Regions from separate parts of the Rhizobium sp. YS-1r genome, predicted to be linked through region 2. Evidence: predicted binding sites of a transcription regulator. Region 2 holds the regulator's gene; each other region holds the start of a gene.
The links. Region 2 encodes LexA, which represses DNA repair genes until DNA is damaged. Its sites were predicted from a motif close to TGTTCNNNNTGTGTTCNG; they were not measured.

Region 1: the regulator LexA is predicted to act here: its motif matches at 2,131-2,148, upstream of recA (recombinase RecA).
Region 3: the regulator LexA is predicted to act here: its motif matches at 3,088-3,105, upstream of JL39_RS27230 (energy-coupling factor ABC transporter ATP-binding protein).
Region 4: the regulator LexA is predicted to act here: its motif matches at 4,051-4,068, upstream of JL39_RS11635 (FG-GAP repeat protein).

The regions. Positions count from the first base shown of each region.
Region 1 is NZ_JPYQ01000006.1:13,821-21,586, reverse strand. Features, by position in the region: gene alaS (alanine--tRNA ligase) at 1-801, opposite strand, end outside; gene recA (recombinase RecA) at 983-2,071, opposite strand; gene JL39_RS04515 (PAS domain-containing sensor histidine kinase) at 2,317-4,923, opposite strand; gene JL39_RS04510 (flagellar biosynthetic protein FliO) at 5,177-6,211, shown strand; gene dksA (RNA polymerase-binding protein DksA) at 6,296-6,715, opposite strand; gene JL39_RS04500 (histidine phosphatase family protein) at 6,987-7,496, shown strand; gene JL39_RS04495 (YcjX family protein) at 7,568-7,766, shown strand, end outside.
Region 2 is NZ_JPYQ01000032.1:79,143-86,908, reverse strand. Features, by position in the region: gene pdhA (pyruvate dehydrogenase (acetyl-transferring) E1 component subunit alpha) at 1-595, opposite strand, end outside; gene JL39_RS20575 (septum formation initiator family protein) at 790-1,107, opposite strand; gene eno (phosphopyruvate hydratase) at 1,362-2,636, opposite strand; gene kdsA (3-deoxy-8-phosphooctulonate synthase) at 2,756-3,604, opposite strand; gene JL39_RS20560 (VOC family protein) at 3,609-4,481, opposite strand; gene lexA (transcriptional repressor LexA) at 4,681-5,403, shown strand; gene JL39_RS20550 (ComEC/Rec2 family competence protein) at 5,384-7,657, opposite strand.
Region 3 is NZ_JPYQ01000056.1:334,203-341,968, forward strand. Features, by position in the region: gene glgB (1,4-alpha-glucan branching protein GlgB) at 1-1,689, shown strand, start outside; gene JL39_RS27225 (winged helix-turn-helix domain-containing protein) at 1,859-3,052, opposite strand; gene JL39_RS27230 (energy-coupling factor ABC transporter ATP-binding protein) at 3,161-3,838, shown strand; gene JL39_RS27235 (energy-coupling factor transporter transmembrane protein EcfT) at 3,835-4,440, shown strand; gene JL39_RS27240 (biotin transporter BioY) at 4,468-5,031, shown strand; gene JL39_RS27245 (thioesterase family protein) at 5,032-5,430, opposite strand; gene JL39_RS27250 (histone deacetylase family protein) at 5,579-6,511, shown strand; gene JL39_RS27255 (exodeoxyribonuclease VII small subunit) at 6,514-6,768, shown strand; gene JL39_RS27260 (TAXI family TRAP transporter solute-binding subunit) at 6,927-7,766, shown strand, end outside.
Region 4 is NZ_JPYQ01000012.1:97,060-104,825, forward strand. Features, by position in the region: gene JL39_RS11625 (L,D-transpeptidase family protein) at 1-283, shown strand, start outside; gene dnaE (DNA polymerase III subunit alpha) at 319-3,816, opposite strand; gene JL39_RS11635 (FG-GAP repeat protein) at 4,203-4,766, shown strand; gene JL39_RS11640 (ABC transporter ATP-binding protein) at 5,078-5,761, opposite strand; gene JL39_RS11645 (lipoprotein-releasing ABC transporter permease subunit) at 5,775-7,082, opposite strand; gene proS (proline--tRNA ligase) at 7,144-7,766, opposite strand, start outside.

The DNA.
Region 1 (7,766 bases), on a different contig from region 2:
GCCTTCCGCCTTGACGCCGGTTGCCTCCTCGGAGGCCGAAACCAGTGCGCGGAACAGGTCGATATCATAGTTGTCATGCTGCCCCTGCAAAACGGCCGCAACGCGCTCCAGACCCATGCCGGTGTCGATCGAAGGACGCGGCAGGTCGATGCGCTCCTCCTTCGTAACCTGCTCATATTGCATGAAGACGAGGTTCCAGATCTCGATGAAACGGTCGCCATCCTCCTCCGGCGAACCGGGAGGGCCGCCCCAGATATGCTCGCCATGGTCGTAGAAGATTTCCGAGCATGGACCGCAGGGGCCGGTATCGCCCATCGCCCAAAAATTGTCGCTGGTCGGGATGCGGATGATCTTCTCGTCGGCCAAGCCGGCGATCTTCTTCCACAGGCTGAAAGCATCGTCGTCCGTATGGTAGACGGTCACCAGAAGACGGTTGCGGTCAAGGCCGAATTCCTTGGTGATCAGGTTCCAGGCAAGCTCGATCGCACGCTCCTTGAAATAGTCGCCGAAGGAGAAATTGCCGAGCATTTCGAAGAAGGTATGGTGGCGTGCCGTATAGCCGACATTGTCGAGGTCGTTATGCTTGCCGCCGGCCCGCACGCATTTCTGTGCGGTCGCGGCCGTCGAATAAGAACGGGTCTCCAGACCGGTGAAGACGTTCTTGAACTGCACCATCCCGGCATTGGTGAACATCAGCGTCGGATCGTTGCGCGGCACCAGCGGACTGGAAGCCACGACTTCGTGTCCGTTCTTTCGGAAATAGTCGAGAAAGGTCGACCGAATTTCATTCACGCCGCTCATGCTACGCCCTTCTTCACCGCCGGATGCGGTCCGTTATTTGAAAACCAGAGGCTTGTATCGTCCGCACCCCCAACTGTCCAGCCGCACACCGCTCAACCAAACGAGAAACCGGCCGCGCATCTTTCGATTCGCGGCCGGCTATAAAGTAACCGAGGAGAAGCTCCAAACGCGACGGAACCGCCTACATTTCGGCGGCTTCGCCGCCGTCGTCCGCGTCGGGACCGCCATTCTGGAGGAAACGATCGGCGATGAGACCGGCATTCTGGCGAAGCGACATTTCGATCTCGCGGGCAAGTTCGGGATTGTCGCGCAGGAACGTCTTGGCGTTCTCGCGGCCCTGGCCGAGACGCTGGCTGTTATAGGAGAACCACGCACCGGACTTTTCGACGATGCCGGCCTTCACACCGAGATCGACGAGTTCGCCGGTCTTGGATACGCCCTCGCCATACATGATGTCGAATTCCACCTGCTTGAAGGGAGGCGCCATCTTGTTCTTGACGACCTTGACGCGAGTCTGGTTGCCGACCACTTCCTCGCGTTCCTTGACCTGTCCGATGCGACGGATGTCGAGGCGAACCGAGGCATAGAATTTCAGCGCATTGCCGCCGGTCGTGGTTTCCGGCGAACCGAACATGACACCGATCTTCATGCGGATCTGGTTGATGAAGATGACCATGCAGTTGGAGCGCGAGATCGAGGCCGTCAGTTTGCGCAGCGCCTGACTCATCAGTCGCGCCTGCAAGCCCGGAAGGCTGTCGCCCATCTCGCCCTCGATTTCGGCACGCGGCGTCAGCGCCGCAACCGAATCGACGACGAGAACATCGACGGCACCGGAGCGCACCAGCGTATCGGTGATCTCGAGCGCCTGCTCGCCGGTATCGGGCTGGGAGATCAGGAGATTCTGGAGATCGACCCCGAGCTTGCGGGCATAGACCGGATCGAGTGCATGTTCGGCATCGACGAAGGCACAGATGCCGCCCTTCTTCTGGGATTCGGCGATCGTCTGCAGTGCGAGCGTCGTCTTGCCTGAGCTTTCAGGGCCATAGATCTCGACGATACGGCCCTTCGGCAGACCACCGATACCAAGCGCGATATCGAGGCTTAGAGAGCCGGTCGAAACCGTCTCGATCTCGACGATGTTCTCGTTCGAGCCGAGCTTCATGATCGATCCCTTACCGAAGGATCGTTCGATCTGCGACAGTGCCGCCTCCAGCGCCTTGCTCTTGTCCACGCCTTTATCCTCTACGAGCCGCAAAGTATTCTGTGCCATATGATCCCACCTTTAGGTTATTGCCACCGCGCAAGCAATGAAGCAGCCGATAAAGATGATGTACATGTTTTGTTCTCATTTGACAAGCGCCAATCAACTGCTTGACTGCAAATCGTTATTTCCATTCCGTTCTCAAGATGTTCACGTATTCTGGCATGTGGAAAATTCATCAAGGAAAACAAGACATCGCCACATCCAGCGGACGAATCGCAGCGTTTCGAAATTTTTAGAAACCGGCCCGCTTCTCAGTTCGAATCAAGCATCTCCCGGACCGCGACAGCGAGCTGCTTCAGCGAAAACGGCTTTGGCAGGAAGCCGAACTTGGCGTCAGCCGGCAGGTTACGGGCAAAGGCATCTTCCGCATAGCCGGAAACGAAGATGAACTTCAGGTCCGGATAGGATTTGCGCAGCTCGGTAAGCAGCGTGGGCCCGTCCATTTCCGGCATGACGACATCGGAAACGACGATATCGACCTTGCCCTGAAGTTCCTCCATGATCTCCAGCGCCTCGGTGCCGGAACCCGCTTCGTGAACGGTATAACCGCGCGTTTCCAGCATGCGCTTGCCGCCGCGACGGACTGCTTCCTCGTCCTCGACCAACAGCACGACTGCGGACTTGCCTGTCAGATCGAGGTCTTCCGCGGGCGTCACCGAGACGACCGGTGGCGGGGCGGCCTGACCGGCCGGGGCATTGGTGGCAGCCCCCGGAGCGACCGCGACTGCCGCCTCGGGCACGTGGCGGGGCAGGAAGATGCGGAAACTCGTGCCGCGGCCGACTTCCGACTCCGGATAGATGTAGCCGCCGGATTGCTTGACGATCCCATAAACCATGGAGAGGCCGAGGCCGGTACCCTTGCCCACTTCCTTGGTGGTGAAGAAGGGTTCGAAAATCTTGTCCATGATTTCGGAAGGAATACCCGTGCCGGTATCGGAGACTTCCACCATCACGAAATCTTCCGAAGGCAGGTCCGCCTGATGAAAACCCGCCGCCTCCTCCGCGGAGACGTTGCGGGTCTTGATCAGGATCGTGCCGCCCTGAGGCATGGCATCGCGGGCATTGACGCAGAGATTGATCAACACCTGTTCGAACTGCGAGAGATCGGTGCGCACCGGCCAGAGATCGCGGCCGTAATCCACTTCGAGCTTCACATTCGTCCCGGAGATCAATCGATCCACCAGCATGCGCAGATCGCCGACCACATCGGTGAGGTTCAGCACGACAGGCCGCATGGTCTGCTTGCGCGAGAAGGCAAGCAACTGGCGCACCAGCACAGCCGCGCGGTTGGCGTTCCTCTTGATCTCCATGAGATCCGCGAAACTCGCGTCGGAAGGACGCGCCTGCAAAAGCAGGTGATCGGATGAAAGCAGGATTGCGGTAAGCACATTGTTGAAGTCGTGCGCGATGCCGCCCGCAAGCGTACCGACCGCATTGAGCTTCTGTGTCTGCGCCATCTGGGTCTCGAGCGCCTTCTGCTCGGTCGTTTCGACCGCATAGACGATCGCCGCCTCTTCAGGCGCCTCGTCGCTCTCGTCGATCACGGCATTCACGTAGAAGCGCATATAACGGTTTTCGTCGGCAGGATGGCGCGAATCAATGGGTGCAATGTCACCCTGCCGGTCCTTTGCGGCGGCAAGCGCCTGCATGAGCTGCTGGCGGGAATTTTCATGCACGATGCGTTCGAGATCCGCGCCGGCCTCGACGTCGTCGCGCGATACCACGCCGGCGAACAGTTTCAGGAACGGTGCGTTGATGCGCAGGATCCTGCCTTCGCCGTCGACGGAGGCGATCGCCATCGGCGTGTTGTTGAAGAAGCGCGTGAAGCGCATCGCCGAGGCCGACTGATCTCCCTCGCCGCCCTTGGGCCGCGTCAATACGATCGTGCGGCTTTCACCCGGCGCACCGTCGCGGGTGGCGCTGACACTGTGCACCAGGCGCACGGGCAGGCTTTGGCCGTTGGTACGGCGCAGGTCGAGATCGAGCGTTTCGGTCCGCTGCAGCCCAGGGGCCGCCTGCACCGACTGAATGAGCGCCATGCCCTCGCCCGCCACAAGGTCCGAAATCGTCATCGAACGCGGCATGAATTTGGTCAGATCAATGCCGAGCCATTCGGCGAGCGTGGCATTGAGATAGAAGATCTCGCCCTTCTTTCCGGCAGAAAAGAAGCCCGCCGGAGCATGGTCGAGATAGTCGATTGCATTCTGCAGTTCCCGGAAGAAGCGCTCCTGGTCCTCACGTTCGGAGGTGATGTCGGTAATCTGCCAGATATCGAGCTGGCCCTTGCCGGCCGGCCCGAGCAGCCGCGCCTTCAGACGATACCAATGGGCACCCGAGCCGTTGCCGGTGACGCGGCCAAGAGGCTGCAGAAGCCGGAACTCCTCGTGACCCTCACGCCCCTCACGGAGCGCCGTGGTCAGCCGGTAGAGTGCCTCGGTCGATTCACGGGTCTTGGAAAGCAGTGCTTCCAGGGATTGCACATTGCTTGCCTTGGTCGCGCCGGTCATCCGGCCATAGGCGGCGTTGGCATAGAGAATGCGACCCTTCGGATCGGTGATCAGAATTCCGTCGGGATGGCTGGCGAGGAACCCGCGTGCCAGCTCGTCGGATCGCGATTGCGGCATGACTTCGACAAGGCCGATAAGCGAGGAAACCAGGAAAAAAATGCCGACCATGGCGAGGATGCCGAGCAGTCCGAGCACCACCTCGTTGGCGAGCGCATGCTGGAACAGCACGAAGCCGGCGGCCACCCCGCAAAGCACGAGAGCCAGAAGAACGATCCGGATGATGGTGCCGCCGCGTGTCCCGCGCTCCACCAGAGGCGCCTCGTAGTTGCCGCCTTGCTGCAACTTCGTCATCAATTCCTCGCATTTCGGCCGGCGCCGCGGCCATGGACATCCGCAGGAAGAAATCCCCGCGATTCCTTCTTAGCAAGTTGCAGGTGAAGCAAAAAGCTCCGCAAGGCCACAAAACCCGGGACAGTTCGCAGGTGCGACCTATCTTTACCATTTCATCCCGCTTTTCCGGGATGGGACAACGACAGCGGACGGCTTGCCTCGGCATAAAAAAAGTCGTCTTTTACGGCAGCGTTCATATGAGGAGTGGCAAAAAATGTTGGAAGATCTGTTGAGCGCCTACGGTAGCCGCCTCGTGATCGCAGTCCTCGGTGTCGGCATTGCGCTTCTTCTGCTCGTTGTCGCGCTGTGGATGATCCGCGGCCGCAATGGGCCCTCGCCCTTCGTGCGCGGCGGGAAGAACCGCCAGCCGCGGCTGCAGGTACTGGATGCCGCCGCCGTCGACGCACGCAGGCGCCTCGTCCTCGTCCGCCGCGACAATGTCGAACACCTGGTGATGATCGGCGGGCCGACGGATATCGTCATCGAGAGCGGAATTTCGACAGGGGCCGCCGGCATGAATGCGGCATCGGCGTCCGCCGCAAGCCGTTCCACACCTTTAGATCCTTCGGATATGACGGTTCCCTTCTCCGCTTTGCCGGCCGCCGAGCCGCGAACTGCTCTCGCCCAGCGTCCGGTGTCTCCGGAACCTCGCGTGGAGCCGGCAAGGGAACGTTCCGTTTCCCGCGACGCGACGCGTCCGGCGCCAGCCGTCATGCCGCTCGCCACCGGACCGGGGCCGATGGATACAACGCCCCCGCGGCCCGCGCCGCCCATTCTTGCCGCGCCTCCCGAACATGCGGTCGCGCCGAAAATCGAACTGCCTGTCCGGCAAGCAACTGACGTGAAACCCGAGCCCTTGCGGCCGGTCGGAGCAGTGGCGGCCGCCGCCACGTCCGCTCATTCGCTCGACATTGCCGCCAATGTGCTTGATGCCGCCCGCGAACGGGTCCTGCAGGACGTCCCCGAGCCGCGCGTCGCGCCCGCCAATCCTGCGGCGGTTCCCCCCGTGCTCCAGCCCGCAGCCGAGAAACCGAAACAGCTCGGCAGCGATTTCGAACGAATCCTCGAACAGGAGATGGCCAACAATCTGGCCGCCCGCGAGGCTGCAGCGCTGGGGCAGCCGCCCGCTCCGACGCTGCCGCGCAATCCATCAGCAGCACCACGTGTCACCGGCGCCACGCCCGAGCCGTCCCTGCAGACGGAGGTCGCCCGCATCTTCGGCGAGATGTCTGTCAACCGCGACAAATGAGCGACGGCCCCCTATGATTTCTCGCCAATAAAAAAGGCACGGAAAACCGTGCCCTTGAAATTGCGTTTCGGCGAAATCGTGAAACTATTCGTCCCGGTAGACCTTCTCGCGGCGCTCGTGCCGTTCCTGCGCTTCAATCGACAGCGTTGCAATCGGTCGGGCGTCAAGACGCTTGAGCCCGATCGGCTCACCGGTCTCTTCGCAATAGCCGTAGGTGCCGTCTTCGATACGCTGGAGGGCGGCGTCAATCTTGGAAATCAGCTTGCGCTGGCGATCACGGGCGCGGAGTTCGATGGCTCTGTCGGTTTCGGAGGAGGCCCGATCAGCGAGATCGGGATGATTTGCGCTTTCTTCTGCCAGATGATCCAGCGTTTCGCGCGCTTCTCTCAGGATGTCATTTCTCCAAGCAATCAACTTTGCTCGGAAATACGCTTTTTGATTTGCATTCATGAACTCGTCGTCTTCCGAGAGCACATAATTGCTAAGATCGATCTTCTCACTCAACGCGATTCTCCTGAAGAACATCTCATGCGGCGCCTCTATATCCTATTCGCCTATGCCGGTTCAAGCCTTCCGCCAAGCATTAAGATATTTTTAAAACCGTCACAAAATTCAGCTAAATGGCTATTTTTTAACCTTTATTGACTGCAGCCAGTTTTCTTGTGCTTAACTTGGCCGGCGCGTGTCCGTTCCAGCAGAAACATTTCGGGCAGTTGACGAGTATCCCGTCGAAAGGCTACCCATCCAGTGAATTTCTTTGGTTCCGGCGCCGGGCATGACGACGATCACTCCTCCTCCTTCCCGCATCTATCTCCTGCGCCACGCCAAGTCTGGCTGGGCGGAGCCGGGACAGCATGATTTCGACCGGGCGCTCGACAATCAGGGCTTTGCCGAGGCCGAGATCGTCGCCGACAAAGCGGCCGACAGGAAATACTGGCCCGATATCGTGATCAGCTCGACCGCGGTCCGCTGCCGTCAAACGGCGGAAGCCGTGCGGCGTGCGACCGACGAGGCGATCGAGCCGGTCTATATCGACGAGCTCTACAGCGGCTCGCTCAGCACCTATCTTGCCGTCCTCGAAGGCCAGAAGGAAAGCGCCTCGGTGATGCTGATCGGCCATAACCCGACCATGGAAGAGGTGCTGGAGGCGTTGATTGGCGCCGACCAGATGGTCGCCGCCATTCCGGGCGGCTATCCGCCTGCCGGTCTCGCCGTGCTCGATTATCGCGGGATTGTTGCAGGTTCCGGCGCAGCCTGGGTGCTGATCGACTTCCTGACGGCCTGAGACGTGCCGTCGCCTTTGCGGCATCGTCTCCGCTTCCTATATAGCTGGAACATTGAACCCGGAACGACGCCTTGCCGCCTTCGCTTACCAGCTTCACCGACGACGCGCGGATTGCGCTCGACAATATCACCGACCGTGCCTCGGGCCTCATGCATCCCGCCATCCGGCTTGGTGTCACCGGCCTGTCGCGGGCCGGCAAGACAGTATTCATATCATCGCTCGTCCACAACCTTTTGAACGGCGGTCGCCTGCCGCTCTTCGAAGCCGTCC
Region 2 (7,766 bases):
TGAAGCTCTCGTAGACCTGACCCTGGTTGGCCGCGCCGTCACCGAAATAGGCGGTGCTGACCGCATTGTTGCCGCGGTATTTGTTGGCAAAGGCCAGACCGGTACCGAGCGAGACCTGGGCGCCGACGATGCCGTGACCGCCGTAAAAGTTCTTTTCCTTGGAGAACATGTGCATGGAGCCGCCCTTCCCCTTGGAATAGCCGCCCCGGCGCCCGGTGAGCTCCGCCATGACGCCACGCGCGCTCATGCCCGTCGCCAGCATGTGGCCGTGGTCACGGTAGCCGGTGATGACCTGGTCGCCTTCCTTCAGCGCCATCTGCATGCCGACGACGACTGCTTCCTGGCCGATATAGAGATGACAGAAGCCGCCGATGAAGCCCATGCCATAAAGCTGGCCGGCCTTTTCCTCGAAGCGGCGGATCAGGAGCATGTCGCGGAGGGCCTTGAGCTCCTCTTCCTTGCTGAAGTCAGCAAAGGTGCCGCCGTCGAAATTCTTCTTTGCCGGCCTGGATGCCGTCTTGGTAACAGATTTTGCCGTAGCAGACTTTGCCGCGGATTTGCGGCCGGATACAGACGCGGTTTTGGTCGGCGCCATTCATCCCTCCCTCTCGTGCTGCATGGAGAGCGGCTTTAGTGCCCGACGCTGGCCGTCGGAAACCCGCTCCGGTTTCGAGGCCGTACCATAGGCAAGAAACGAGACCCCAGCAATGCCATAAATGCATGGCTCACATTCCGCACAACACACTGAAAAGACTTGCGAAATGTTAAGTTAACCAGATTCCGGTTAACTCAGAAGTAGCTGTTGAAGATGACGATTTCGTCGTTGCGCGAAACATTGAGCTGATAGCGGGCGATCTCATCGAGCATATCTTTCTCCAGAGAGCCGTCACTCATGAGCTGCACCTGCCGCTCAAGCGCCTCGCGTCTGGCCGTCAGCCTGGCGAGCTCCTCGGCACGCGCCTGCCGCTGACGCTCGAATTCCTCGGTGGCGATCAGACCCAGATCACCATGCACAGAATGATAGCCGAAGTATGAAAGGAAGGCGACGGTAATGGCGGGGAGGACAAAACGACCGAATTTTCTTTGTCTGTGATGCTTCGTCCACATGCCCAATCAACGCCTTGTCACGCTCTACGGGGATCGCAGAAATCGATCCGAACAGAATTTCAAATTCGCAGAACTTGCTTAAGCAATCGCTAACTAGAATCGAGTCCGCCGATCTCGACATTCAGGACGTGGAAGCCCCGTACGTTCTGACGGGAGAAGAAATATGTCGCGCCGTTTTGCCCATTCACAACGCCGCGCGGAGGGACATCCCCTCTCCTCGCGTGCGGGGAGAGGGTGAGGGAGGGGCGTGGAGTTTAGGCCTTCAAAATGCCGCGGCCGGCATAAGCCGCCTGCGGACCCAGCATTTCCTCGATGCGGATGAGCTGGTTGTACTTGGCAAGGCGGTCGGAGCGCGACAGCGAGCCGGTCTTGATCTGTCCGCAATTGGTGGCGACCGCGAGGTCGGCGATGGTGGAATCCTCCGTCTCGCCCGAACGGTGCGACATGACAGCCGTGTAGCGCGCCTTGTGGGCGGTCTCGACGGCATCGAGCGTTTCCGAAAGCGAACCGATCTGGTTGACCTTGACGAGGATGGAGTTTGCGACACCCATGCGGATGCCGTCGCGCAGACGCGCGGAATTGGTGACGAAGAGGTCGTCGCCGACGAGCTGGCACGTGGCGCCGATCTTGTCGGTGAGCGCCTTCCAGCCGTCCCAGTCGTCCTCCGCCATGCCGTCCTCGATCGAAATGATCGGATACTTGCCGACGAGCTCGGCGAGGTAATCGGCCATGGCGCCGGATTCCAGCGTGCGGCCTTCGCCTTCCATCACGTATTTGCCGTCCTTGAAGAACTCCGTCGAGGCGCAGTCGAGCGCCAGGCAGACGTCGTCGCCCGGCTTGTAGCCGGCCTTCTCGACCGACTTCATGATGAAATCGAGGGCTTCCGGGGCGCTCTTCAGGCCCGGAGCGAAACCGCCCTCGTCGCCGACATTGGTGTTATGCCCCTGGGCGGCGAGTTCCTTCTTGAGGACATGGAAGATTTCCGAACCCATGCGCACCGCGTCACGCAGCGTATCGGCGCCGACCGGCATGATCATGAATTCCTGGAAGTCGATCGGGTTGTCGGCATGGGCGCCGCCGTTGATGATGTTCATCATCGGAACGGGGAGGACATGCGCGTTCGGACCGCCCACGTAGCGGTAGAGCGGCAGGCCGGCGGATTCGGCGGCGGCCTTGGCGACGGCGAGCGACACACCGAGGATGGCATTGGCGCCGAGGCGCGACTTGTTCGGCGTGCCGTCGAGCGCGATCATCGTCTTGTCGATGTGGATCTGGCTTTCGGCATCGAAACCGCCGATCGCATCGAAGATCTCGGTGTTGACCGCCTCGACAGCCTTTTCGACGCCCTTGCCGCCGTAACGCTTGCCGCCGTCACGCAGTTCGACCGCCTCGTGCGCGCCGGTCGACGCGCCGGACGGAACAGCTGCACGGCCAAAAGAACCGTCTTCCAGATAGACATCCACTTCAACCGTCGGATTACCGCGGCTGTCGAGGATTTCACGGGCGATGATATCGGTGATGGCGGTCAAAAGACTCTCCCTGGGCTTGGACGTCAGATCTATATGGTTCGTGTCACTGACCATGTCCCATGGTCAGTGACACGAAAATTACAGTGCAGCCGCTTTTCGCGCTTTTTCAGGCGGGCGCTTCAGGCAGCCTTTGCGACCGCATCGAGGGCAAGCAGCTTTTCCAGAAGCCGTGGCATATCTTTGAGATGCACCATGTTCGGACCGTCAGACGGAGCATTGTCCGGGTCCTCGTGGGTCTCGATGAAGAGGCCGGCGACACCGACGGCAACGGCCGCCCGCGCCAGCGTCTCGACGAATTCCCGCTGGCCGCCGGTGGAGCCGCCCTGCCCGCCCGGCTGCTGGACCGAATGCGTCGCGTCGAAGACGACCGGAGCGCCCATCGCCGCCATAATCGGCAGCGAGCGCATGTCGGACACCAATGTGTTGTAACCGAAAGAGACGCCGCGTTCGCAGAGCAGCACGTTCGGATTGCCGCTCTGGGTGAACTTGGCCAACACGTTCTTCATGTCCCAGGGCGCCAGGAACTGGCCCTTCTTGACATTGATGACGCGGCCGGTTTTCGCCGCAGCGACAAGCAAGTCCGTCTGGCGGCAAAGGAAGGCCGGGATCTGCAGCACGTCCACGGTCTGGGCGACGATGGCGCACTGCTCTTCCGTGTGAATGTCGGTGAGAACCGGGAAGCCGAATTCCTTCTTCAGATCGGCGAAGATTTCCATGGCGCTTTCGAGCCCGATGCCGCGCCTGCCGGAAATCGACGTGCGGTTCGCCTTGTCGAAGGATGATTTGTAGACAAGCCCGATGCCGAGCTTGTCGCAAAGCTCCCTCAGCGCACCCGCCATCATGAAGGCGTGGTCGCGGCTTTCCATCTGGCACGGGCCGGCGATCAGCGACAGGCGGGCATCCTGTGCGAAGACGACCTTGCCGTGCCCTTCACCGACGGAGACGCGCGGATTGGCGGAAACTTCCATGAGACTATTCCTCGAAACCGAACAACACACCCTGGCCGGGCGCCGCCTGGACCAGCACACGGCCTTCCCGGCGGACGAATGCGACGTCATTAGCAGCAAGGATGATCTCTGTCACGGCAAGATCGGCAGTCTTGAAGATGATCGCCCGGCCGCGCAGACCTTCGGCATTCGGCAACGGCACAAGGGCGAATTCCGATTCGAGATCTTGATCCTGCATGACGCGGATGCGTGTGTTCGAAGCGACAAGCTCCACGGCCGCAGCTTCGATCCCGGCTTTCGCGAGCAGCACCTCTTCGAGCAGGGGCGCAAAATCGTCGGGCGATGCGGCCGAAAGAACGATCTCGCTCAAGCCGGTCACCGTATTGGAATGGCGTTCCAGTTCGCCTCGATCGGCCGGCAGCGGATTGATCCGCTGTGCAGAGAACAAGAAGAAATCCGGCGCATGCTCGTTTCCCGCAAAGGCCAGCCGGAAGCTTGCCTCAGTCTCGGAACCGTCCGGCATCTTCACGCCGCGGGAGAATTCCAGGATATCGCCCGCGGAAATCCCGCGCAGCCTGAAACGCGCGTGATCGGCTGCCGCATCGCCCGTGGCAACCGCGAGGGCCGAAAAGCCCTGCCTGTTACGCGCCTTGCGGAAGGCGAGATCCCGGGCGGTGAAGACATTGCCGCGCTTGGCCGCGGCTGCCGCCTGACGCCGGTTGGCGATCGCCAGCGGCTCCAGATAGGCCCCATCCGAGAAAAACACGCAGGCATTGGCCGTGCCGAAAGGATGAAAGGCCTCCGGCGCAACTGTAAATCCGAGTTCTGCCAGTCGCGAACGCGCGACGGCAAGGTCCGCCACCGGCAGAACGAGATGATCGATTAGTCTAGCATTCACGCGAGAGCCCCCAGAATCCGGAATCGCAGCACTACATTGGCAGCGGATCGGCTTCGAGCAAGTGGTGTCGAAAGAGATATGTTGCAGACATCCATGAAGAAAAATCATCATACTTCACGAAAATTTAGGGACTTGCGGAACACATATGGAACATATAGTGTATGTTCTTGATTTGTTTCCGACTCTCAAGGTGCCAAATATGCTCACGCGCAAACAGCAGGAATTGCTTCTGTTCATTCACGAACGCATGAAGGAATCCGGCGTGCCGCCCTCCTTCGACGAAATGAAGGACGCGCTCGACCTCGCGTCGAAGTCCGGCATCCACCGGCTGATCACCGCACTGGAGGAGCGCGGCTTCATCCGCCGCCTGCCGAACCGGGCACGTGCCCTTGAAGTCATCAAGCTGCCGGAAGCCTATCAGCCGAGCCTGCAGCCACGCCGCGGCTTCTCGCCGAGTGTTATCGAGGGCAGCCTCGGCAAGCCGCAGCCGGTCGCTGCCGCTCCGGCCAAGCCCGCAGCCAACGACGATCTCTCCAACGCCACCACGGTTCCCGTCATGGGCCGCATCGCCGCCGGCGTGCCCATCTCGGCGATCCAGAACAACACGCATGATATCGCAGTGCCCGCCGAGATGCTTGGTTCCGGCGAACATTACGCGCTGGAAGTCAAGGGTGATTCGATGATCGAGGCCGGCATCCTGGACGGCGACACGGTGATCATCCGCAACAGCAACACCGCCAATCCGGGAGACATCATCGTAGCGCTGGTGGACGAGGAGGAAGCGACGCTGAAGCGCTTCCGCCGCCGTGGCGCCTCGATCGCGCTGGAAGCCGCGAACCCGGCCTACGAAACCCGGATATTCCCGCCCGACCGGGTAAAGGTCCAGGGCAAGCTGGTCGGCCTCATCCGCCGTTACCATTGATCAATTGCCGAAGCTGTTCCGGGAGCGCCGAGGCGAACATCTTGTTCCGCCAGTCATAGTGGCGATGCCTGCTCCAGGGGCGGTCATGGCCGGCCATGGCGGGGCGAATAGTCCATTGCCGGATGTCGGCTGCGCCGTGCAGGGAAATTTCGAGCGCACCAGTCTTTCGCAAAGCATTGCCGTTGATCATCAATGCGCCGGAGCGGCAGTGATCGAAACGGGCGCGCGGCGCGATGATGATATGGGCGGCATCGCAGGCCGCACCGGCATAACGGCTGTCTTCGACGGAGGCTATGATGGTGCCCCCGGAAGTTTTCACCCCGCAGAAGACACGCGGCTCGCATACGAAATGACCGGCAGGCACCTGCCTGATGCGGGACCGCGCCGTCTCGATTTCGGCCTGCGTCAGCTCGCGGCGCTCCTCAGGCTTCCCATCGGGCGGTTTATCTCTTGCTGATGACACGTCCGGTTTTATGGGATCGCCCAGGAGAAGTGCCCGTTTCCACTGGCCGTAGATGAAATCGGGCGGGCGGGTGCGGTTGGTGGCAATGCCTTCCCTGCCTATCAGGGCAATCATCGTTCCGTCCTCGGAAACGAGAATATCCGGCAGGGGCTTCGATCGTTCGTGCCAGGAGAACAACAATGCGGCTGCAACGAGCGGAATGCCGACCAGCCGAAGCCTGCTTCTCAAAAGGGTCAGCAGAAGAAAACCGGCCGTGGAGACAGGCAGGAACCAGGGATGCTGACGGCCGATACCGGCGTCGCCGCCCCAGGCCGCCACATGTCTTGCTATGGAGATCACCGCTTCCAGGCCGAGACCCATGAGCTTCAGGAAGGGCGCATCGAGCCCGAACGGTACGAGCAGCATGCCGACCAGTCCGGCCGGCATGACCACGAAAGAAATGATCGGCATGGCGGCGAGGTTTGCCGCCAGACCGCCATAGGTCGCAATCCGATGGAAATGCTCGACCGAAAAGATCGCCGTCGACGTGCTGCCGATCAGGGTCGTGGCGAGAATGCCCGCAATGAATTTCCAGGAAGCCAGTACCGGCGTCACCACAGGGTGACGAATTTGCAGCGGTTCCGGATCGTGCTTTTTCGATCGATTTTTCCAGAGCGCATAACCGGCGACCAGCGCTGCGGTCGCCGCAAAGGACATCTGGAAGCTGGGCCCCAGGATTTCCGAGGGCGAAACGGCGATAATGATCAGGGCCGAAAGCGCCACATTGCGCAAGCTGATCGACGGCCGGTCGAAGAAGACTGCGACAAGCATGACCGCCATCATGATATACGCCCGCTCGGCTGAAACACCGAAGCCGGAAATCAGGTAATAGGCGGTCGCCATCAGGAGCGCGCCGGCGGCAGCGATCTTCTTCACCGGATAGGCCTGGGCAAACCCGGGAAAAAACGAAAGGACAGTGCGGACGCCGACGAAGAAGATGCCGGCGGCAAGCGCCATGTTCAGCCCGGAGATCGCGACGATATGGGCAAGTCCGGAAAGCCGGAGCGCCTCGGTGGTCTCCTTGGAAATAGCCCGGCGTTCGTCGGTCACGATCGCGGCTGCGAAGGCGCCCGCATCGCCCGGCACCGTTTCGCGAATATGGCTTGCGATGGCGCTGCGCAGATCGAAAAGCCCGCTTTCGAATTCTGCAATCCAGGCTCGCGGCAACGCCGGGCCTGCCTCCTTATTCGGCACTCCATAGAAAAAGCCGACGGCGCCGATACCATCGAAATAAGAAGAGAAGGCGAAATCGTTAAGCCCCGGCAGTGCAGGACCCGAAGGCGGCGATATGCGTACCCGGCCACTGATCGTCTCGCCGGTTTCCGCAGATTCGTGCCGCGCCCTGGCAAGCAGCGACACCCGCTCCGGAGGGCGTCGGATCTCGGGATTGGCTGTCCGTCCGACGCGGACTAAATAGCGCCAGCGTCCATTCGCATCGATTTCCCGCCGCTCGACCACGCCGGTCAGTTCGGTCGTCACCGGCGAGTCGAGAACGACTGTACTTTGCCTCCATGTTTCCAGCTCCGCGAGCATCATGCCGCCGAGAAAGAGTGCGGCGGCGACCGGGATGATACGTGCCATGCCGAATTGGTGACGCGTTATGGCAGCAATTATGGTGCATGCGAGAAAAGCCACAAAAAACGGCAGAAAAGCCGGATCTTGCGGCAAGGAGAACCAGCATGCGGCCCCTGCACCGACGACAACGGGAACGAAGAGGAAGCCATGCCCATGCGCCTCCTCTTCCAAGATCATGGACGGCGCATTGCGCCACAGGCGCTTCAAACCCACGGATATACGATGCGGAAGCGCCCTCCCCGGATGCGCCACCGACCTTCGTTCGAACGCTGGAGAAAGCTCAGAA
Region 3 (7,766 bases), on a different contig from region 2:
CCTCAGGCCGGCATCTGGGAGCTTTTCGTTCCCCGGCTCACCCATGGCGAACGCTACAAGTTCGAAATCATCGACGCCCATGGCAATCTGCTGCCGCAGAAGGCAGACCCCGTCGCTCGCGCCAGCGAGGCCGCACCTTCGACCGCTTCGATCGTCGCCTCCTCAAAACCCTTCCGCTGGACCGACGAGGAATGGATGCGCGCCCGCCGCGCCGACCTCATCGGCGACGGTGCCATCTCGGTCTATGAAGTGCATCCCGGTTCGTGGGTGCGGATCACCGACGAGGGTAACCGGGTGCTCGACTGGGTGGAGCTCAGCCAGCGGCTCGTTCCCTATGCCGAAAGCCTCGGCTTCACCCATATCGAGCTCCTGCCGATCATGGAACATCCCTTTGGCGGCTCCTGGGGTTATCAGCCGCTCGGTCTCTTCGCGCCGACCGGCCGCTACGGCACGCCGGAAGATTTTGCCTATTTCGTCGATCGCTGCCATCAGGCGGGCATCGGCGTCATCCTCGACTGGGTGCCGGCACATTTCCCGACCGACGTCTGGGGGCTTGCCCGCTTCGATGGCACCGCCCTTTATGAGCATGAGGACCCGAGGGAGGGATTTCACAGGGACTGGAATACGCTGATCTACAATCTCGGCCGCAACGAGGTGAAGGGGTTTCTGATCGCCAGCGCGCTCGAATGGCTGGAGCATTTCCATGTCGACGGGCTGCGCGTCGATGCGGTCGCCTCAATGCTCTACCGCGACTACAGCCGCAATGAGGGCGAATGGATCCCGAACCAGTATGGCGGGCGCGAGAACCTCGAGGCGGTCGAGGTCCTAAGGCATCTGAACAGCATCATCCATGATCGCTGCCCGCATGCCTTCATGGTGGCCGAGGAGTCGACCGCCTGGCCGGACGTGACAAAGAAGCCGGAAGAAGGCGGCCTCGGCTTCGATTTCAAGTGGAACATGGGCTGGATGCATGACACGCTGCATTACATGCAGGACGATCCCGTCTATCGCAAATACCATCACCACGCGATGACCTTCGGCATGATCTACGCCTATTCCGAGCGCTTCATGCTGCCGCTTTCCCACGACGAGGTGGTGCACGGCAAGGGCTCGCTGCTCGGCAAGATGCCGGGCGACCATTGGCAGAAACTCGCCAACCTGCGCGCCTATTACGGCTTCATGTGGGGTCATCCCGGCAAGAAACTGCTCTTCATGGGCGGCGAGATCGCTCAGGAGACGGAATGGAGCCATGACGCCTCCGTCCACTGGGACCTGCTCGACCGGCCGGATCATGCGGGCCTCCAACGGCTGGTCGGCGACCTGAACAGGCTTTACACGCAGGAGCCTGCCCTGCAGTTCGGTGACCTGCATCATGAAGGCTTCGAATGGGCCGTGGCCGACGACGCGGAAAATTCCGTCTACGCCATGTTGCGAAGCGCGGAGGACCGTTCCGCATACATCCTGATCGCATCCAACTTCACGCCGTTGCCGCGGCATGGCTACCGGATCGGGGTTCCTGTGGAGGGGCGCTGGGACGTGGTTCTGAACACTGACGCTGCAATCTACGGCGGCTCCAATTTCGGCCAGGTGGAAGCCTGGACGGAGCGCCAGCCGGCGCATGGCAAGGCCTTTTCCGTATCGCTCGTCCTGCCGCCGCTTGCGACGGTGTTTTTAAGGCAGAAACAGTAGCCGCTCCGGCGTTGCCCCTCATCCGCCTGCCGGCACCTTCTCCCCGTTCTGGCGGGGAGAAGGGATATGCCGTGCCGCTTTCGCCTCAGCGTGACGTAGGCACGTCCCCTCTCCCGCTTGCGGGGAGAGGGTTAGGGTGAGGGGCCAAATAAACCGCATCGACTGGCCTCTATTCCCCCCGCCAGCCGTCCTGATAGGTCACCTTGTCGACGCCGGCGAAACGCGCGATGCGCAGCAATTCAGCTTCCAGCTTTTCCAGTCGTCCGGAGGACGGACGCACACCCTTTTCCAGCCACAACCGCCTGACGTCCAGCGCACCCGTCTTGCGATCGGCCTTCATATCTATGCGCCCGATCATCCGGTTGCCTTCAAGCAGCGGGAAGACGTAATAGCCGTACTGCCGCTTCGGCTCCGGCACGAAAACCTCAATGCGGTAGAAGAAGTTGAAGAGCCGCTGGGCGCGGTCACGATCGCGCAAGAGCGGATCGAAGGGGCTGAGCACCCGCACGCGCGCCGGCGGCTCCGGAATATCGCCAAGGTTGTCGGGGAAACCGATGAAAGCGAAGGAGGGTCGCGGTTTTCCGCCGTTGGCTGAGGCGATCAGCACCTCCGTCAGTTCGTCGCGATGGCTTTTCACCCAGTCCTTGGCCTCGTCCGGCGTCACCAGATCCCAGAAGGCGGAGATCTCGCCGGATGTGGCAAATCCGAGCCTCTTCAGCGCGCTGCGGCAGGCCCAGTCGATGAATTCCTCATGGCTTACGTCCGGCTCATGGTGGTGCGGCGGGATAACCCGTTCCATCAGATCATAGATCTTCTGGAAGTTGGCGCGGCCGGCGATCGCGAGCTTACCGGTATGCCAGTAATATTCGAGCGCCGTCTTGTTCGGATGCCAGTTCCACCAGCCGCCGGACTTGTGGTCCTCCACCTTCATGTCGCGCGACATGATCGAACCGTTTGCGACGATATGCTGAAACGTTTCTTCGAAGGCTGCGTCGAAACCTTCGCCATGCCATTTTTTCCAGCGCTCGGCGATGATCGGTTCGCGACGGCGGAAGCGATGTTTCCAGTAACGGAAAAGACGCGCCGGAATGATCGACGCATCGTGTGTCCAGTGCTCGAAAAGGTCGCGATCCTTTTCCAGAAGGGCGGTCAGATGCTCCCGCTTGTAGGTCTGGTTGCGCGAGAACAGGATCATGTGATGGGCGCGCTCGACGGTCGCGATACTGTCCACCTGGACGAAGCCCAGATCGTCGATGAGCTGCAGGAGACCTGGCTTGGTGAGCGCGAGGCCGGGCGGCTCGGAAAGCCGCTGCCGTTCGAGGAAGATGTGTCTAGCCTGATCATTCGGAATGAGAATCGCCATGAAGGTAGACTAGGATGCCGCCGCCTGATATTCAATGTTCATGTTTAGTTCCGAATTCCCCTTGCCCATCATCCGGTTTATAGACCGCTGAAAAAGCGAGGATGAGGCTTGGATATCCGGTTCGAACAGGCAGAAGCGCGCTTCGAGGGACGTATCGTGCTCCATCCGCTGACGCTTTCGCTGACCGAGCGGCGCATCGGCGTGATCGGACTCAACGGTTCCGGCAAGACGACGTTCGCGCGCATGATCAACGGTCTGGTAACACCATCCGCCGGACGCGTGGTCGTCAACGGTTTCGATACGGTGAAGGATGGCGAGAAGGTGCGGGCCGACGTCGGCTTCATCTTTCAGAACCCGCAGAACCAGATCATCCTGCCGATCCTGAAGGAGGATATCGCGCTCGGGCTCAAACCGCGGAAACTGCCGAAGCAGGCGATAGAGGCTGCCGTCAACGGCATTCTCGCCCGTTTCGGCATCGGCCATCTCGCCGGACGCCGGGCGCACGAGCTTTCCGGCGGCGAATTGCAGCTCGCAGCCCTTGCCTCCGTGCTCGTCACCGAGCCCGGTATCCTCATCATGGACGAACCGACCAATCAGCTCGATTTGAAGAACCGCGATCTCGTGGAACGCACGATCCGCGGCCTCGACGAGAATATCATCGTCATCAGCCATGATCTTTCGCTGATCGCCGATTTCGACCGGGTTCTGCTGTTCCATGAGGGCCGGCTCGCTGCTGATGGACTTCCTGGGGAAATTGTTGCCCGATACCGGGAAATCGCCGCATGAAGACGCTCTATGTCGAAGGCGACACGTTCCTGCACCGGCTTTCGCCGCGGGCAAAGCTCCTCGGGCTTGCGGCGATCAGTTTCCTGCTGTTCCTGATCGATGCGCCCGCTTTTCTTGCTGTTGCCGCTATCCTCGGCGCAGGTGCCTACGCCTCGCTCAGGCTCGGATGGCGGCAATCCTGGCTTCGTTTGCGGGTGATCATGCTGACGATCGTGGTCGTTGCGGTTTTTACCCTCTTTCTCAACAGCTCCGGGCAAGCGCTTGTTGTCCTCCTGCGGCTGACTGGGCTGGCGCTTTTTGCCGCAGCCGTCACAGCGACGACGAACATCGGAGATTTCATCGATGAGATCACGCTGGCCGCCCGCCCACTGGAACGGATCGGTCTTGTTCGGGCGGCCGATATCGGCCTTTCGATCGGCCTTGTGATCCGTTTCGTGCCGGAAATCCTGAACCGCTACCAGGCCATCCGTGATGCACACTACGCCCGTGGGTTGAGGCCGGGGCCATTGACGCTCGTGGTGCCCTTGATCATCCTGACGCTCAGAAACGCCGACGAGATCGCCGCCGCCATCGACGCCCGCGGCATCCGGGCACAAAAATGACATCGTCACGAAGTTGAGGTGAAAACCATGAGCACTCGCGATCTTGTTCTGGCTGCGCTGTTCGCCGCCATCATCGTCGCCCTTGGACTAGTTCCGCCGATCATGCTCGGCTTCATTGCGGTGCCGATCACCGCGCAGTCGCTGGGTGTCATGCTGGCGGGTGTCGTGCTGGGCGCCAAAAGGGGCGGTTTCGCGGTCCTTCTCGTCCTGCTTCTCGTCGCAATCGGCCTGCCGGTGCTTTCCGGCGGGCGTGGCGGCCTTGCCACTTTCGCCTCACCCACCGCCGGTTATCTCGTCGGCTGGTTCTTCGCAGCCATCGTCACCGGCTATCTTTCCGAGCGCTTTGTTGACCGCTCGCAGAGCGGCATCGTGCAGATCGCCGGCTTTTTCCTCGCAGCTCTGCTTGGCGGCGTGGTGGTCGATCATGCGTTGGGCATTCTCTATCTCGCCTATGGCATGGGCACCGGGCTTTCGACCGCCTTCATGGGCGATCTCGCCTTCATTCCGGGCGACGTCCTTAAAGCGCTGATCGCGGCTTTTGCCGGCCGGGCAGTCATGGTCGGCTATCCGCTGCTGCCGCAACGGGTCTGATCAGTCCAGGAACTGATAGAACCAATCCCGCAACTCTTCGGGAAGAGCGACCGGCTCTCTGCTTTGCGGATCATGAGCCGTCAAGACGACCTCCGCTTCCGCCACGGCCTGATCTTCCCGCACCATATGCACCAGAAAACCTGCGGACTTTCCGCCAATCTTGCTGACACCGACATGGGTATGTACAAGATCGCCAAGCTTCAGCGGCGAGTGGAAGGTGCAGGTGATCTTGCTCACCGTGAAGATCGGATCGTCCTTGCGGAGTTTGCGGCGACGCCAGAACTCCGTGACGGCCTCCTCTGCCCGCACGACATAGGCCGACCGGAACATTTCCCCATGCATGTCCACATCGCGGAAGGGCACGCGGAATTCCTGCGATTTGACCGTATCCTTGACCACTACACCCTCTAAGTTGAGAACTTAGCCATGTAAGACCATTCCTTCAATCTAAACAAGCACCGGAACGAAGGTAGGCGGCTTGAAAAAAAGCGGCATCTGCGCCATGTCCAGATCGTCCGCCCCGGATTGCACCTCAAGAGGCCGCCCCATGACCACGCGCCTTTACGAACACCAGATCTTCCTCGAACATCGCACTCCGGAAGGCCATCCCGAGCGTGCCGACCGGCTGCGATCCCTGGCGATCGCGCTTCAGCATCCGAATTTCGACCGGCTTGACCACAGGGAGGCCCCGCAGGCCAACGAGGACGCGGTTCTGCTCGCCCATCCGGAAGAACACCTTCGCGCCGTCATGCGGGAAATCCCCGAAGAAGAAATCATTCGCCAGATCGAGGCGGACACCTATGTCAGTCCGAAAAGCCTGCAGGCCGCGCTGACCGCCATCGGCGGGGCGATGGCTGCCGTCGACGACGTCATGTCGGGGAAAGTGGACAATGCCTTCGTAGCCGCGCGTCCGCCCGGCCATCACGCCGAAAAAGACAAGGCGATGGGCTTCTGCCTGTTCAACAATGCCGCCATCGCCGCCCGCCATGCACAGCGGACGCACGGGGTCGAGCGGGTCGCAATCGTCGACTGGGACGTGCATCACGGCAACGGTACGCAGGACATCTTCTGGAACGATCCCTCCGTGCTGTTCTGCTCCACGCATCAGATGCCGCTTTACCCCGGCACCGGCGCCGTGGACGAAACCGGCGAGAAGAATAATGTGGTCAATGCGCCGCTCTCACCCAACAACGGCAGCGAGCATTTTCGTGACGCCTTCAAGAGCCGCGTGCTTCCGGCGCTCGAAAACTTCCGGCCGGACTTCATCATCATCTCGGCCGGCTTCGATGCCCATCACCGCGACCCGCTGGCGCAGATCAACCTTGTCGGCGACGATTTCGACTGGGCAACCGGACGCGTCATGGAGATTGCGGGCAAATATGCCAACAACCGGGTCGTCAGCCTGCTCGAGGGCGGATATGATCTTGAAGGTCTGGCCGAATCGGCCGGCATGCACATTATGAGACTGATGAGAGGATAGGAATGACCGAGAACAACGAATCCATCGATGTGAGCGGCTATTCCTTCGAGAAGGCCGTCGCCGAACTGGAAAGCATCGTCGCACGGCTGGAACGCGGCGACGTGGCGCTCGACGAATCCATCGCCATCTACGAGCGCGGCGAAGCGCTGAAAAAGCATTGCGAGGCCCTTTTGACCGCCGCCGAGAACCGCATCGAGAAAATCCGCCTCGACCGCGCCGGCAAGCCGCAGAGCGTCGAGCCGCTCGACGGCGAGTAGTCTCGATTTACCACGAAAGTCGTACGACCCCCGCCATGATCAGGTCACAAAGCGATTGACGCACCGTGACCGCCTCCCCATGATAGCTGCCATTCGAATGTTTGCCTTGGGAGGAACAAATCGTGATGTTTGGCGTGAAATCCAGCAAAATCAATCTCATGTTCGCCGCGACACTGGCCGTCTCGACGGCCTTTTCGGCGGTCGGCGCGAAAGCTGCGGAATTCATCAACGTGCTGACCGGCGGAACGTCCGGTGTTTACTATCCGCTCGGCGTGGCGCTTTCGGAGATCTATGGCCAGGGTATCAAGGACTCCCGCACCCAGGTGCAGGCCACCAAGGCGTCCGTCGAGAATCTCAACCTCTTGCAGGCAGGCCGTGGCGAAATCGCCTTCTCGCTCGGCGATTCCGTCCAGGCGGCATGGGAGGGTAATACCGAGGCCGGTTTCCCCGGCAAGCTGGACAAGCTGCGCGGCATCGCCGCCATCTATCCCAACTATATCCAGGTCGTAGCGAGCGCCGATTCCGGCGTGAAGACGCTGGCCGACCTCAAAGGCAAGAGCCTGTCCGTGGGCGCTCCGAAATCCGGCACCGAGCTCAATGCACGCGCCATTTTCGAGGCCGCCGGCATGTCCTACAAGGACCTCGGCAAGACCGAATATCTGCCGTTCGCCGAATCCGTGGAACTCATCAAGAACCGCCAGTTGGATGCGACACTTCAATCCGCCGGCCTCGGCGTGGCCTCGATCCGCGACCTCGCCACATCACTGAAAATCAATGTCGTGGCCATCCCGAAGGCGGAAGTCGAGAAGATCGGCGCTCCCTATATTCCGGCCGTCATTCCCGCCGGCACCTATGAGGGCCAGACCGCCGAGGTGGAAACCGCGGCCGTCGGCAACTTCCTCATCACCCATTCGGGCGTATCGGACGAAACCGCCTACCAGTTGACGAAGCTGCTCTTTGAAAACCTGCCGAAGCTGACCGCCGCGCATGCCGCCGCC
Region 4 (7,766 bases), on a different contig from region 2:
AGTCGCCGATGACCCCAATGCCCCGGATGCCACCGCCCGCGCGTTCGACCGCATCGAAATCCCGGCCGATATCCGCGACCGGATCGAGACGCTGATGACCGATGGCACGTCGGTGACGATCAACGACCAGGGCCTTGGACCGGAAACCGGCAAAGGCACCGATTTTGTAACCATCACGCACTCTCAACCCACGATTAGCCAAGCCAAAAATTCCGTGACCAAGCCTCGGCCCGTTCGCCAATCGCAAGCAAGAGCGCAATATCGTTCGATCGGTCTCTATTAAAGGTACGGCGCGCGATCGAAACCGCCGAGCCGGCTCTATACCAGTTCCACGTCGAGGACGCCCGGCGCCGCGCGCAATGCTGCGGCGATTTCCGGCGAGATGCGATATTTCTCTGTCAGTTCCACCTCGATCTCGCGTTTGCCATCATCCTTGATGACGACGAAAGAGACCAGTCCGTCGCCTCGGGCATTCAGATGCCGGGCTACCATCCTCAAAGGCCCTGAATCTCGAACATAGACGCGCAACGCCTTCTGCATCTGCACGGATTTCTCCTCCAGCGACTGGGCCGTCTGGATGCGAAGCCCGATGCCTTCCGGCCGCTCCTCCGCCTGCACGGTAATAAGCAGCGATTTGCCGGGTTCAAGGAGATCGCGGTATTGCGCAAGTCCTTCCGAGAACAGGACGGCCTCGAACTGGCCGGAAGAATCCGAAAACGCCACGATGCCCATCTTGTTGCCGGTGCGGGTCTTGCGCTCCTGGCGGCTCGTCACGGTGCCCGCGAGCTTTCCGAAACTTGCCCCTCCCTTCACCGAGACGGAGAATTCCGCAAAGGTCTGCACCCGCATCTTGGCAAGAATATTTGCATAAGAATCGAGAGGATGAGCAGAGAGATAGAAGCCGAGAACTTGGTACTCGCGCATCAGCTTTTCCGACGGCGTCCACGGATCGAAAGGCGGCAGAACGAGCTTTTCGGGGCCAGAGCTCGCCGACGAGCCGAAGAAATCCGACTGGCCGCTGACTTTCTCCTCCTGGGCGCGCTGCGCATAACCGATGATGCGGTCAAGCCCGCCGATCAATTCGGCACGATCGATGCCGAAGCAATCGAAGGCGCCCGCCGAGATCAGGCTTTCCATGACGCGCCGGTTGATCTGCTTCGGATCGATCCTGAGGCAGAAATCCTCGATGCTCCTGAATGGCCGGTCGCCGCGCACGGCCGTGATATGTTCCACGGCCGAGTCGCCAACACCCTTAATGGCGGCCAGCGCATAAAAGATCTTGTTCTCGCCCGTCTCGAAATGCCTGTAGGAGGTCTGGACGGACGGTGGAATGACGGCAATGCCGAGGCGCCCGGCGTCCTGCCGGAAGTCGTTGAGCTTCTCGGTGTTCGCCATATCGTAGGTCATCGACGCGGCGAGGAACTCGACCGGGTAATGCGCCTTCATATAGGCGGTCTGGTAGGAGACGATCGCGTAGGCCGCCGCGTGCGACTTGTTGAAGCCGTAGTTCGCGAACTTTGCAAGCAGTTCGAAGATGTTGTCGGCCTGCGCCTTGGAGACGCCGTTCTTCACCGCGCCGTCGACAAAGCGCTCGCGCTGCTGGTCCATCTCGGCTTTGATTTTCTTGCCCATGGCACGACGCAAAAGGTCGGCCTCGCCGAGCGAATAGCCTGAGAGCACCTGGGCGATCTGCATGACCTGTTCCTGGTAGACGATGACCCCTTGGGTCTCCTTGAGCAGATAATCGATCATCGGGTGGATCGATTCGATCTCCTCCTCGCCGTGCTTGCGGGCATTATAGGTTGGGATATTCTCCATCGGACCGGGGCGGTAGAGCGCGACCAGCGCGATGATGTCCTCGATGCAGTCCGGCCGCATGCCGATCAGCGCCTTGCGCATGCCGGCACTTTCCACCTGGAACACGCCGACCGTTTCGCCGCGGGAAAGCATCTCATAAGTCTTCTGGTCGTCCAGCGGTATCTTGGCGAGATCGATTTCGATATCGCGCTTCCTGCAAAAATCGACGGCAGTCTTCAGCACCGTCAGTGTCTTCAAACCGAGGAAGTCGAACTTCACCAGGCCCGCCTGCTCCACCCATTTCATGTTGAACTGGGTAACCGGCATGTCCGAACGCGGGTCTCGATACATCGGCACGAGCTTCGAGAGCGGCCGATCGCCGATCACTATGCCAGCGGCATGGGTCGAGGCGTGGCGGTAAAGGCCCTCGATCTTCTGGGCGATGTCGAGAAGGCGCTGGACGACGGGCTCCTTGTCCGCCTCTTCCTGCAGCTTCGGCTCTTCCTCGATCGCCTTCGACAGCGGCGTCGGGTTGGCCGGGTTGTTCGGCACGAGTTTGCAGATCTTGTCGACCTGGCCGTAGGGCATTTCCAGCACACGACCGACGTCGCGCAGCGCGGCGCGCGCCTGCAGCGAACCGAAGGTGATGATCTGCGCCACCTGCTCGCGGCCGTATTTGGCTTGCACGTAGCGGATCACCTCTTCACGGCGGTCCTGGCAGAAATCGATGTCGAAGTCGGGCATCGAGACGCGTTCCGGATTGAGGAAGCGCTCGAAAAGCAGCGAGAAGCGCAACGGGTCAACATCGGTGATCGTCAGCGCGTATGCCACCAACGAACCGGCACCCGAACCGCGGCCCGGGCCGACTGGAATATTGTGCTGCTTTGCCCATTTGATGAAGTCCGACACGATCAGGAAGTAACCCGGGAACTTCATGCGCTCGATAACGCCAAGCTCGAAGTCCAGACGCTCGCGGTAGTCCTGTTCCGTATAGCCGCTCGTCATTCCAAGCGTTGCAATGCGGTTCTCCAGCCCCTCGATCGCCTGACGGCGCAGTTCCGCCGCCTCGGCCCGTTCGGCCTCTTCCGGATCTGCCGTCGCCCCGGTAAAGCGCGGCAGGATCGGCTTTCGCGTCTTCAGGATGAAGGAGCATCGTCGGGCGACCTCGACCGTGTTCTCCAGCGCTTCCGGCAGGTCGGCAAACAGGGCTGCCATTTCAGCCCGGCTTTTCAGATAATGATCAGGCGTCAGACGGAAGCGGTTATCATCCGAAACGATCGCATTATGGGCGACCGCCATCAGCGCGTCATGGGCGTCGTAATCCGCCTTCGACGGGAAGAAAGCCTCGTTCGTTGCGACCAGCGGCAGGTCATGGTCATAGGCAAGAGTCACCATCTTCTGCTCATGCCGCCGGTCAAATGAACCGTGGCGCTGCAGTTCGACATAAATCCGGTCGCTAAAGATTTCCCTCAGCTTCAGCAGCCGCGCCTCGGCAAGCACCGCATTCCCATCCTTCAAGGCCATGTCGACCGGCCCGCCCGAAGCTCCGGTAAGCGCGATCAACCCTTCGGTGCCGCCCTCCTCCAGCCAGGAACTGCAGATATGCACGGCGCCGTGTCCCTCGCCGCTCAGATAGGCGCGGCTGATAAGGTCGACCAGCCTTTCGTAGCCCGCAGCCGTCGCCGCAAGCACGACAATCGCCGGCAGCTTGGCAAGCTGCTGATGGCCGGCGCGTCGCTCTTCCGACTGGTCTTCCATATCGATCGAAAGCTGACAGCCAATGATCGGCTGCAGCCCTTCATCGATCGCCTTCTGGGCAAATTCCAGCGCAACGAAGAGATTGTTCGTGTCGGTGATCGCGATCGCGGGCTGATGATCCGCAACCGCCTTGGAAAGTATCTTCTTGAGCGGCAGTGCCCCTTCAAGAAGCGAATAGGCGGAGTGAACGCGAAGGTGAACGAATTGCGGGCTATCGCCCAACGATTCCGATCCCAATTTTACGTTCGCCGTATCTGCCATGTCCGCGCCTTACCCACTTCATGAATCGGGCTATTTTCCGGTGCGGCTTGCCGAGAGTCCAGTTCAGATTTCCTCGCTCAACGTCTTTCGGATGACGAGGCCTTAAGCGAGACTTCGAGACTTCCCTCACATGGCCATGACGAGCATGGACAGGCTTGCCACGAAGGTGGCGATGGAAGCGAATGCGGCAATGTCACGAAGAATGTCAGTCATCGTCGTCTCCCGTGTTCGTTATGTTTTCAATTTGTTCTCTTTTTGTACAAAAGTCAACAGAAGAACAAAAGGAGAAATCCGGTTTCGGGATTATGGTTAAAATTGGAGAAAAGCCTTTTTCCAAGAGGTTTTGGTGGGCTAGGATTAGCACAACAGACGCAGGAACCTTCCACATGAGAAAACTTGCAATTCTTGTCGCCTATCTCCTTGCCAGCCCGGCGATGGCCGAAGAGGTGATCGATCCCAGCCGAATCGCCGCCGTCGCGACGGGAGATTTTGACCGGGATGGCGACAGCGATCTCGCCATGATCGTGCGTCCGCCACCGAAACACGGCGCGGACGGCAATGGCATCTACATCTATCTCGCCGAACCCTACGAAGGACGGATGACGCTCAAGGCAGCTGCCGCGAACAAAGTGCCCGGCTCGTTTATCTATGCGGGAGAATCGGTTGCAATCGCCGCCTTGCAGAACGGATCAATTCTGGTAACGGCGAAAAACGATACGCCCGGGCAGCGGCATTACGAGATCAGGCTCACGCTTGCCTATCGGAACTCGGATTTCCTGGTGGCGGGCTTCAGCTTTTCGGAGGACGTGCCGGACCCGATCGAATGCGACGTCAACTTGCTGACAGGCAAAGGCAAAGTGAACGGCCAGCCGATCGCCGGCACGCCAGGCGCGGCTCCGGTCGCTCAATGGGAGAACGAGATCGGGCAAGACATCTGCAAGGGGCGATAAGCCGTCTGCCAGCATATTTGCATAGGGGAAACGAGGGGAAGTCCCCCTTGGCGATCACGGTTGTTTTCAGGAGCGGTCGGGACACATCGAGTGCCCCGTATTGAAATTTACAAATGACACGTGACGTATCCCGTTCAGCCAAGTTTTTCCGCGCAACTCCGGTTCCTCTGCGGCGATATGGTCTTACGTCCTTGCACGATGCCCCACGGGGTTGTGTGCGACACACGCGCGACCGACGCAGCGCTGCCGGATCTCTGTGACCGGCACAGGGTAACGGGAATATGGCGCCAATCGCCGGCGCCTAACCGGCCTCACATCTCCACGACCTTGCCGCCCTCAATCGTCACGCGGCGGTCCATGCGGCCGGCAAGTTCGTGGTTGTGGGTGGCGATCAGTGCCGCAAGGCCTGACTGGCGTACCAGCGCCTCCAGCGCATCAAAGACATAGGATGCCGTCTTGGGGTCGAGGTTGCCGGTCGGCTCGTCTGCGAGAAGCACGCGCGGCGCGTTGGCGACCGCGCGGGCGATCGCCACGCGCTGCTGTTCGCCGCCCGACAATTCGGCCGGGCGATGCTCGGCCCGAGGGCCGATGCGCATGTAGTCGAGAAGTTGGGCTGCCCGTTCCTTCGCCTCTGCCTTCGAAAGGCCGGCGATCAGTTGCGGCATCATGATGTTCTCGATCGCCGTGAATTCCGGCAGGAGATGGTGGAACTGGTAGACGAATCCGATCTCCGAGCGGCGAATCGCGGTGCGCTCGTCGTCAGACAAATCGTTACAGGGGCGCCCGCCGATGAAGACCTCGCCGTCATCCGGATGCTCAAGCAGGCCGGCAAGATGCAGCAGCGTCGACTTTCCCGTACCGGACGGCGCGACCAGCGCCACCATTTCGCCGCGCACCAGCTCGAAATCCGCGCCCTTCAGGATCGAAAGCGTGGTGTCGCCCTGGCCGTAGTGACGCTGGACGCCCGAAAGCTGCAAGACAGTTTTGCGTGCCATAAAGGATCGGGACCTATTCGTATCGGAGGGCTTGGACAGGATCGAGCTTCGAGGCCCGCCATGCCGGGAAGATGGTGGCGAGGAAGGAAAGCCCCAACGCCATGACGACCACCGACAACGTCTCGCGGAAGCTCATCTCCGCCGGCAACTGGCTGAGGAAATAGAGTTCCGGATCGAAGAGGACTGTGCCGGAAACCCAGGAGAAGAACTGCCGGATCGATTCGATGTTGAGGCAGACGATGACGCCGAGCACGACGCCGGCGAGCGTTCCGACGATGCCGATCGCGGCCCCGGTCATGAAGAAGATGCGCATGATTGCGCCGGCGCCGGCTCCCATGGTGCGCAGGATCGCAATATCGCTGCCCTTGTCCTTCACCAGCATGATGAGGCCGGAAATGATGTTGAGTGCGGCCACCAGCACGATCAGCGTCAGGATCATGAACATGACGTTGCGTTCCACCTGGAGCGCGGAAAAGAAGGTCTGGTTGCGCTGCCGCCAGTCGGAGATGAATATCTGCCGGCCGGCCGCGGCCTCCACCAATGGCCGGATGCCGTCGACATTGTCGGGATTGTCGACGAAAAGCTCAATCGACTGCACGAGGCCATCGGCATTGAAATAGAGCTGCGACTCTTCAAGCGGCATGTAGATGATCGTCGCGTCATATTCCGACATGCCGATCTCGAAAATGCCGGAGATCGGATAGGATTTCACCCGTGGATTGACGCCCATGGGTGTCACGTCCCCTTCCGGCGAAATCAACGTGATCTGGTCGCCGGCATTCAAGCCGAGCTGGGCCGCAAGCCGCGAGCCGACCAGGACGCCCTGCCCTGAAGCGAAACCGACCAGATCGCCGGACTTGACGTTGCCGGCGACCTCGGTGAGCTTTTCGAGATCTTCCGGACGAACGCCGCGCACAAGCGCGCCTGAACCTGCACCACCGCGGCCGGAAGCCAGCGTCTGGCCTTCCACCAACGGAAGCGCCATCCTGACGCCGGGAACAGCCGCGAATTTCTTGGTGAGCTCGGCATAATCGGTGAACGGCCCGTCGATCGGCTGGACGATCATGTGACCGTTGATGCCGAGGATGCGCGAGATGAGCTCGGTGCGGAAACCGTTCATCACCGCCATGACGATGATGAGGGTGGCGACACCCAGCATGATACCGATGAAGGAAAAGCCGGCAATGACGGAGATGAAGGCCTCGCGGCGGCGCGAACGCAGGTAACGCCAGGCAACCATGCGCTCAAAGGCCGAGAAAGGGCCAGCCGAGGGCGAACGCTCCGCCTTTTCCGCCTCACCATTCGCCGCGACGCTCGCCATGCCGTTTCCTCAATGCCTGACGGTCAAGCCCGCCTTATCCTTGTTCACCGGACCCGCCGGCTTATCGGCCGGCAAGTCTGTTCATCGCCGCTTCGACGGTCAGCGTCTCGCGCTCACCGGTTTTGCGGTCCTTGACCTCGACTTCGCCACCTGCGGCGGAACGGGGTCCGACGATCACCTGAACCGGCACGCCGATCAGGTCGGCGGTCGCGAACTTGGTGCCGGCGCGCTCATCCGTATCGTCGTAGAGCACGTCCTTGCCGACGGTCGTGAGCCCGCCATAAAGCGTCTCGCAGATGCGGTCGCAGGCCTCGTCGCCGGGCTTCATGTTGATGACCACAACGTCGAAGGGCGCGACGGACGCCGGCCAGATGATTCCGTTCTCGTCATGCGATGCTTCGATGATGGCGGGAACAAGGCGGGTCGGGCCGATGCCGTAGGAACCGCCGTGAATAAGGTGTTCCTTGCCATCCGGACCCTGCACCTTTGCCCCCATGGGCTCGGAATATTTCGTGCCGAAATAGAAGATATGGCCAACCTCGATGCCGCGGGCGGACATGCGGTCGGCTTCGGGAATGGCTTTAAAGGCCGCCTCATCGTGCATTTCGGACGTCGCGGCATAGACCGAGGTCCACTTGTCGAAGATCGCCTTCAGCGAGTCGACGTCATTGAAATCGGTGTCGA